Regions from separate parts of the Metabacillus sp. Hm71 genome, predicted to be linked through region 2. Evidence: predicted binding sites of a transcription regulator. Region 2 holds the regulator's gene; the other holds the start of a gene.
What was found. Region 2 encodes CtsR, which represses protease genes until heat stress. Its sites were predicted from a motif close to ATGGTCAATAAAGGTCAAACA; they were not measured.

Region 1 (4,438 bases), 2.0 Mb from region 2:
AAGGAGTCACCTCCTGAGTGTTAAATCAGAATCAAAAAACACAGGCTCCTTGTTTAGCTCTCTAACTTTAGACGTTCAGGTATAATAGTTTAAACATATCCATTCATCATAAAAATGTACTTTCAAGGCTAAACAAAAGTGCCAAGTCAATTTCTAATTATTTATATGAGCGTCCGCTTGGAGTAAAATAAGGGATGCTGTTTGTATATTCAATTTTAACACTGCCCCATATTATCACCCCACAATATATATTGAATTAATCATAATACGATCAAACTATACAGTCAAACGTAACACTTAGCTGATTTCTTAAATAAATATGTGAAATACCGTTTAATAATACCTTTTCCATTGAAAAACAGCTTATTATGACCGTAAATGAGTGATAAAGCGATAATTGGCAGGTTTTAACTAGAATCAAGAGTATTTTTTTGAATTTTTCAATATTTCGAATAGTGTTTATGTATGTAGCTTTACAATATTAAAAAAATCCTCATAAGTATCCAAATAAAAATCAGCGCCTTTTTCCTGGTTTTGAAACAAGCAAGTATACAAACCCACTTCTTTAGCAGGAATAATATCTAAAAGACGATCTCCTATTGCTAAATCCAAACTGTATTTTTCATGCAAATACTGATAGGCCGTAGAATTAGGTTTCCTTGGAAAACCATCATCGCCGGCTACAATTTCACGAAAATAATGATTCCAGCCATAATAATCGAGAATAAATTGAACCTCTTCTCTTGGCTTATGTGTCATAATAACATTTGCATTGGAATATTTTAAAACCTCTTCAACAAAAGGAAACGGTTTCTTATGCTCTGGTGACAAGGATTTATCCTTCTCTCTAAATTCAACTATGCTTTCATTTGTAAGATTAAAATTCTTAGCGGCATTTGAGACAGACACTTTAAGCTGATTTAAAATGTCTTCCTTTGGTATTTTTCCATTTAATATCTCATACATAACTTCTGTAAATGCAGGGTATGTATCAAACAAAGTGCCATCAAAATCCCATAAAATGTTCAATATATTCTTCCTTTCAATGGTTAAAATTCTTAGTGGTTTTGAGATTGTTAATATATATCCATTTTATCATATTCAACTTATTTTCTTGGGACCTTCTTCAACATTAATAGAGCTAACACCCCTAGGCAAATATAGCCGAAAATTGGATACAATAACGATATTAAAGAACTATAACCAAACTTACTAATAAAAGCGGCAGCACTTAAAATAGCAATCACAATGACCATCCGCGGTAGATTAATATAAGATAAAACCTGTTTTTCAAGTCCAAATAAGTTACCAATAACCGATGTAAAAACTTCTCCATAAATTACTGCAATGTAGATAAAATAAAAGGCATAAAACGTCGTTTTCATAGCTTCAGCCATCGGTATTTCATATTGAGTTAAATTTGGTAATGTAGATAATGCCAGATGGCTGCTGATTAAAATAATCGTTAAGAGAAGTCCGCCAAGAAATCCTCCTCTTTTCAACACTTTTTCATCCTGAATCTCATTTGCTAAAGGCACTAGAACAGCTGCAGACATTGTCAAGTTAAACGCGGCATATGAAAAAGCAGACAATATCCATTTAAAAGACGAAGCTGGTTCGCTCGGTATGTTAAAAAAAGGTTCAATAGAAAACGATCGAACAGCAAGTATGGTACTAAATAATATTAACATCGGAACAACAATTATATTTACGCTGAATAGCCCGTTTACACCAAAAAACATAACCCCGATTGTAAGCAAAATCGTTATGATTACTCCGATTCTTACGGGAAGATTAAGCTGCTCATAAAAAATCGCACCAGCACCAGATAACATAATTGAAGTTAAACCTAATAGAATGATAAGCATAAAAAGATTAACAAAGCTCCCGAACTTTCTCCCAAATAAAAAAGTCATTAAATCCTGGTACGACTCTGCATTTATTCTTTTTGAAAGAACAAGCATTTTGATCCCAAGAGATATAAAAAGAAATCCGGCTAACAAAATACCAGCAAGTCCAAAAACACCGTATTTCGTGAAAAATTCAACGATTTCCCTCCCTGTTGCAAATCCCGCTCCAACTACAGTCCCGACATATACTGCTGCAACCTGAAAGGAAAAAACCCAAGATTTCTTCTTCATCCAGCACACCTCACTAAAGTTTACCAAAGCTTGTATCATTATATGAAGAAAAGCTGGGATGATTCTTTTCTCTTTGAAACTATGATTATAATGGTAAAAATTCCTATATATTTTTTAAAAGCAAAACACTTGAAAGTCAAAAAAGGTCAAAGTATACTATAGTCAAAGATGGTCAAACAAATGGCCATTTTCTTTATCACTCATTGGTCAAAAAACATCAAAGCATCTTATTTAAAGAACTTTACAAAAAATTTATCCCATCTTAACGGGCAATAACCCCCCACCTCAAGATTCAAAAGAAGCTAAGAAGATAAGTGGGGGATAACTTTCCGTAAAGGTCCGATAAGTCTTGCTAACCATCAGTGGGGAAGCAGAAAAACCCCACTGATAGAAGTCTCACTTTATAGAAAAGGGGTTTTTTAAATGATGTGTGAAAAATGTAATAAGAATAAAGCTGCTATCAATTTAACAGTACAAATTAATAGTCAAAGAGAACAAGTAACATTATGTCATGATTGCTATTCAACCTATAAACAGTCAATTCCTACAGGATTTTCAAGCGGATTCTCAGCATTTTCATTTGATGAGTTCTTTAAAGGAATACAACAAAGCCAAGCTTCACAATTTACAAGTACTAAGCCGCAAACACAAGGAAGCGGCGGAGGAATATTAGATCACCTTGGCCGCAACTTAACAAATGCAGCTCGTGCCGGACTAATTGATCCTGTCATTGGCCGTGATGAAGAAGTTGACCGTGTTATCGAAATTTTAAATCGCCGTAATAAAAACAACCCGGTTTTAATCGGTGAGCCTGGTGTTGGTAAAACAGCAGTTGTTGAAGGTCTAGCCTTAAAAATTGCAAATGGCACTGTTCCATCAAAGCTTGCTAATAAAGAAGTATATCTTTTAGATGTTGCTTCACTTGTTGCAAGCACAGGTATTAGAGGTCAATTTGAAGAGCGCATGAAAAAACTAATTGAGGAGCTTCAACAGCGTAAAAACATCATTTTATTCATTGATGAAATTCATCAGCTTGTAGGTGCCGGTTCTGCAGAAGGTTCAATGGATGCAGGCAATATTTTAAAACCTGCATTAGCCCGTGGTGAACTTCAAGTTGTTGGTGCAACAACACTTAAAGAATACCGAACTATTGAAAAGGATGCTGCACTTGAACGTCGCTTCCAACCGGTAATGGTTAACGAACCGTCCCTTGAGCAAGCTGTAAATATTTTAAAAGGACTTCAAGAGAAGTATGAAAATTATCACCATGTAACATACTCAGAGGAAGCAATTAATGCTTGTGTTACTTTATCCCATCGCTATATTCAAGATCGCTTCTTACCTGATAAGGCAATTGACCTATTAGATGAAGCAGGTTCTAAAAAGAATTTAGCGATTACGAACGTTAATAAAGAACAAATAAAAGAACGTTTAAAACAGCTGGCTAAACAAAAAGAAGAAGCAACAAAAAATGAACACTATGAATTAGCTGCTAAGTTAAGAGATGAAGAAGACCGTCTCGAGGCTCAACTAAACAAAGAAGCAAATTCCGAAAAACCGACAGTTGATGTTGAGGATATTCAAGAAATCATTGAAAAGAAAACAGGCATACCTGTCGGAAAGCTTCAAGAAAATGAACAAGCAAAAATGAAGCATTTAGAGAAGCGTTTATCGGAAAAAGTAATCGGACAAGCTGATGCAGTCAAAAAAGTCGCTAAAGCGATTAGAAGAAGCCGCGCAGGCTTAAAGTCTAAAACAAGACCAATTGGTTCCTTCCTCTTTGTTGGACCAACAGGGGTAGGGAAAACCGAATTAACTAAAACACTGGCTGAAGAGTTATTCGGCTCAAAAGATGCTATGATTCGTCTTGACATGAGTGAATATATGGAGAAACATTCTGTTTCCAAAATCATCGGTTCACCTCCAGGTTATGTTGGCCATGATGAAGCAGGTCAATTAACCGAAAAGGTTCGCCGAAATCCTTACAGTATCATTTTATTAGATGAAATTGAAAAAGCACATCCAGATGTTCAGCATATGTTCCTGCAAATTCTTGAGGACGGCCGTCTCACTGATAGTAGCGGACGCACAGTAAGCTTCAAGGACACCGTCATTATTATGACAAGTAATGCAGGGATTGGAGAAAAGCGGATCACTGTAGGCTTCGAAACGGACTCAAATACTGGAGTTGAAGAAAGCCAGCTTTTACAATCACTAGGATCTTTCTTCAAGCCTGAATTCTTAAACCGCTTTGATAATATTATTGAATTCTCTTCCCTTAAAAAGGACGACCTTAA
Region 2 (4,438 bases):
CATCCGTTTATTACTTGCCATTTCTAGATTCAGCCTCTCTCTAATCAATGCAGCTCGGCGAATATCCCTTTCATTTGGTCGTAATGGCCCGCCAAAGTATTGTTGCAAAAATCCAGGCTGGGTTAAAATCATCAGTTCATTGAGAATAGTGCGGGATAAGTCTTTTATAATTCCTAAATCAATTCCCAATCTAACATCAGATAAACACTTGGCTGTCTCATTGGATTCAATAATTCGACTGTATACCAATGTTCCTAATGATCGGTAAACCCTGTCTTCCAGCTGATGTTGTGAGGAGTTGTATAAATCCTCTCTGGTAGACCTTTCTTGTGTAATTAATTGCTGAACAACACTTATCAAGTCCTCGACAATGTCTTTTTCAGTTTTGCCTAATGTGATTTGGTTGGAAATCTGAAAAATGTTGCCTACAGCTTCACTGCCCTCACCATATATTCCTCTTACAACCAACCCAAGCTGATTAATGGCCGGAATAATTCGATTAATTTTCTGAGTAAGAACTAAAGCCGGTAGATGCATCATAACCGATGCTCTTAAACCAGTCCCTACATTTGTCGGGCAGCTTGTTAAATAGCCTCTATTTTCATCAAAAGCATAATCAACTTCTTGTTCAATCAAATCATCTAACATGTTGGCCATATCCAATGCTTCTTTAAGCTGAAATCCCGGGAATAAACATTGTATGCGAATATGATCCTCTTCGTTTAGCATGATGCTAACTTCTTCGTTTTCAGATAATAAGCATCCTCCGTAAATAGAGTTTTCTGCTAGGTTAGGGCTTATCAAATGCTTTTCCACTAAGACTCTTTTTTGGATGGGCTGCATATCATTCATCTTCAACAGCTCTAAATGACCGATTTTTTGAAAGGTTTTATTTGCATATGTTTTCTCGAAGAAATTTAGAACACTTTGTGCTTCTTCATTTGTAGAAAGTGTCGGAAACTTATACTGCTCCATATTACGAGCTAATCGTATACGGCTGCTTAACACAATATCTGAATCCGGCCCCTCTTGGCTCATCCAAGCACTCATTGCTTTATTCATGAAGTTTTGGAGTGACATAATCATGATCCCTCCTCATAAAGGCCGCTTAATTGTTTTTCAAGGGTTCTAATTTGATCTCTAACCATAGCAGCTTGCTCAAACTCTTCCTGGACAATTAAGTGGTGAATTTTATTTTTCAAATCCTCTATTTGCTTTCGTATATGAATGTCTCCACCGATGCGTTTCGGGATTTTACCAGAGTGGGCTGTATTCCCGCCATGAACACGTCGAAGGATAGGTGTTATATAGTTTTTAAACGTATGATAGCAATTTGAACAGCCTAATCTGCCAACCTTTTTAAATTGCTGAAAGGTCATTTTGCATCGGCTGCACTGAGGAACATCATTTGATGCAAATACATTCTTTTCCTCTGACTTTATGTTTCCAGATTCCATATTTAGCAAACCAGTTAATAAATTATTTAAAGAAAATCCAGGATTAACATTGAACATAAAGAATTCACTATTTTCTTTTGCACAATGCTCACATATATGGACTTCCGTTTTTTCACCATTAATCACTTTTGTAAAGTGAAACGTTGCCGGTCTTTCATTACACTCCTGGCAAATCATCCGTCTCCCCTACTTTCACTTATATTTCAACGAAGTTAACATGGCCTTAACCATTCTTGCCCTAAGCTCATCCCTGTGAGGGAGGTCAATATATAACACTGAACGGTCAATGACACTTAACATTAATTTCGCTTCACGTGCAGAAATTACCTCTTCACTAACAAGTCGACCTATAATGTCTTCAGCAGCGGCCTGTGAAAGGCGATGATCAATTAAGTGTAAGATTTGGTCGAGCAGCTGTGCGTGATTATTTGTTCGAACTTTAATGATTCGAATATAACCGCCTCCGCCACGTTTACTTTCTACAATATAGCCTCTTTCAATCGTAAATCGTGTATTGATAACGTAGTTAATCTGCGAAGGTACACATTGAAATCTATCAGCAATTTCACTTCGTTTAATCTCAACTATTTCTTTCCCGCTACTATCCAGTACCTTTTTTAAGTACTGTTCAATAATGTCTGAAATATTCCTCACTCAACCTCCCCCTCACTGACTTTGACTATATTTGACTTTAATTCAACTATAAAACGAACAGAAAAATTTTTCAACTTTTCTGTTTCATTTTAAATATTGCCAAATTAAGTGAAGGTAAAACCTATTTAAAAGATTTTTTCAATCTCAGGATAGTCCAGTAATAGCTTTTCTAAATCAGTATGAAGAACCGATGAGATATCAATTTCTAATTGATAATAAAATACGACATTTCCCTCCTTATCCCTTCTACAATTTGTCATAATAATTTTATTTGTTGAGATCTCATATGATGATAGTTTTTCAGTTAATTGTTCAATTGTAATGCTGCTCTTGCCTGAATGGAGGGCTACTTTCATTTTGTTCCTTGCTTTATTGACATTCATATATTTTTCTATTCGATTCAAAAATATTAAGCACATTAAAACAATAATTGTAGTAAATAATGCTAAAACATACATACCTGCACCAATCACAAGTCCTAAACCAGCAACAATCCAAATGGAAGCAGCCGTTGTTAATCCTCTTACAGTTGCTCCTTTAACCAAGATTGTACCGCCACCTAAGAAACCTATACCGCTAATAACATAGGAGGGAATTCTTGCTGGATCAAAACGAATATTTTGATTGTTATCTATATAATCTTTGAAACCATAAAGTGAAAGAATCATCATTAAACAAGAGCCTATACCCACTAATAAATGGGTACGAAATCCTGCTGGATGATTATTAAATTCACGCTCCAACCCAATTACCCCACAAAAAACAGCTGCAATAAAGATACGTGCAAACATTATATATGTATCGTGACCTAAGAAATCGAGCATCCCCATTTTTTCTCCTTTTGATTTAGCTAATTATGTGATCTTACTATATGTATACTCAAATGATTGTCTTCAACCACAATTATTGAAAAATATTAAAGGAATATTGTAAAAAGAGAGCATAAAGGAATAAGTTTATATGACTATTACTGGAGATTTTTTAACAACAAAAAAGACCAGTATCTCTACTGATCTTTTTATCCTCTTACCTGGCAACGTCCTACTCTCACAGGGGGAGACCCCCAACTACCATCGGCGCTGAAGAGCTTAACTTCCGTGTTCGGCATGGGAACGGGTGTGACCTCTTCGCTATCGCCACCAGATATATTTTGATGTCGTTTTATAAGCGACAAATACTATTATATTAAGTTTTTGTAAAAAATCAAGATATTTTTTACGTTTATTTTTGAAGAAATGTTCCTTCAAAACTAGATAACGATTATACAATTCAATTACTGAGCTTACGCTTTTCCAAATAGGTTAAGTCCTCGATCGATTAGTATCAGTCAGCTCCACACGTCACCGCGCTTCCACCTCTGACCTATCAACCTGATCATCTTTCAGGGATCTTACGTTACAAAGTAACAGGGAAATCTCATCTTGAGGGGGGCTTCATGCTTAGATGCTTTCAGCACTTATCCCTTCCGCACATAGCTACCCAGCTATGCCTTTGGCAAGACAACTGGTACACCAGCGGTGCGTCCATCCCGGTCCTCTCGTACTAAGGACAGCTCCTCTCAAATTTCCTGCGCCCACGACGGATAGGGACCGAACTGTCTCACGACGTTCTGAACCCAGCTCGCGTACCGCTTTAATGGGCGAACAGCCCAACCCTTGGGACCGACTACAGCCCCAGGATGCGATGAGCCGACATCGAGGTGCCAAACCTCCCCGTCGATGTGGACTCTTGGGGGAGATAAGCCTGTTATCCCCGGGGTAGCTTTTATCCGTTGAGCGATGGCCCTTCCATGCGGAACCACCGGATCACTAAGCCCGACTTTCGTCCCTGCTCGACTTGTAGGTCTCGCAGTCAAGCTCCCTTGTGCCTTTACACTCTGCGAATGATTTCCAACCATTCTGAGGGAACCTTTGGGCGCCTCCGTTACATTTTAGGAGGCGACCGCCCCAGTCAAACTGCCCACCTGACACTGTCTCCCGGCCCGATAAGGGCCGCGGGTTAGAATTTCAATACAGCCAGGGTAGTATCCCACCGACGCCTCCACCGAAGCTGGCGCTCCGGCTTCTCAGGCTCCTACCTATCCTGTACAAGCTGTACCAAAATTCAATATCAGGCTACAGTAAAGCTCCACGGGGTCTTTCCGTCCTGTCGCGGGTAACCTGCATCTTCACAGGTACTATAATTTCACCGAGTCTCTCGTTGAGACAGTGCCCAGATCGTTACGCCTTTCGTGCGGGTCGGAACTTACCCGACAAGGAATTTCGCTACCTTAGGACCGTTATAGTTACGGCCGCCGTTTACTGGGGCTTCAGTTCAAAGCTTCGCTT

Region 1: a site for CtsR is predicted at 2,300-2,320, ahead of ACSVDH_RS09990 (ATP-dependent Clp protease ATP-binding subunit). Genes of this name have one in related genera too.

Annotation. Positions count from the first base shown of each region.
Region 1 is NZ_CM200278.1:2,125,303-2,129,740, reverse strand. It holds gene ACSVDH_RS10000 (HAD-IA family hydrolase) at 460-1,029, opposite strand; gene ACSVDH_RS09995 (YkvI family membrane protein) at 1,107-2,141, opposite strand; gene ACSVDH_RS09990 (ATP-dependent Clp protease ATP-binding subunit) at 2,565-4,438, shown strand, end outside.
Region 2 is NZ_CM200278.1:104,549-108,986, reverse strand. It holds gene mcsB (protein-arginine kinase McsB) at 1-1,080, opposite strand, end outside; gene mcsA (protein-arginine kinase activator protein McsA) at 1,083-1,634, opposite strand; gene ACSVDH_RS00560 (CtsR family transcriptional regulator) at 1,650-2,111, opposite strand; gene ACSVDH_RS00555 (MgtC/SapB family protein) at 2,237-2,941, opposite strand; rRNA gene rrf (5S ribosomal RNA) at 3,140-3,255, opposite strand; rRNA gene ACSVDH_RS00545 (23S ribosomal RNA) at 3,409-4,438, opposite strand, start outside.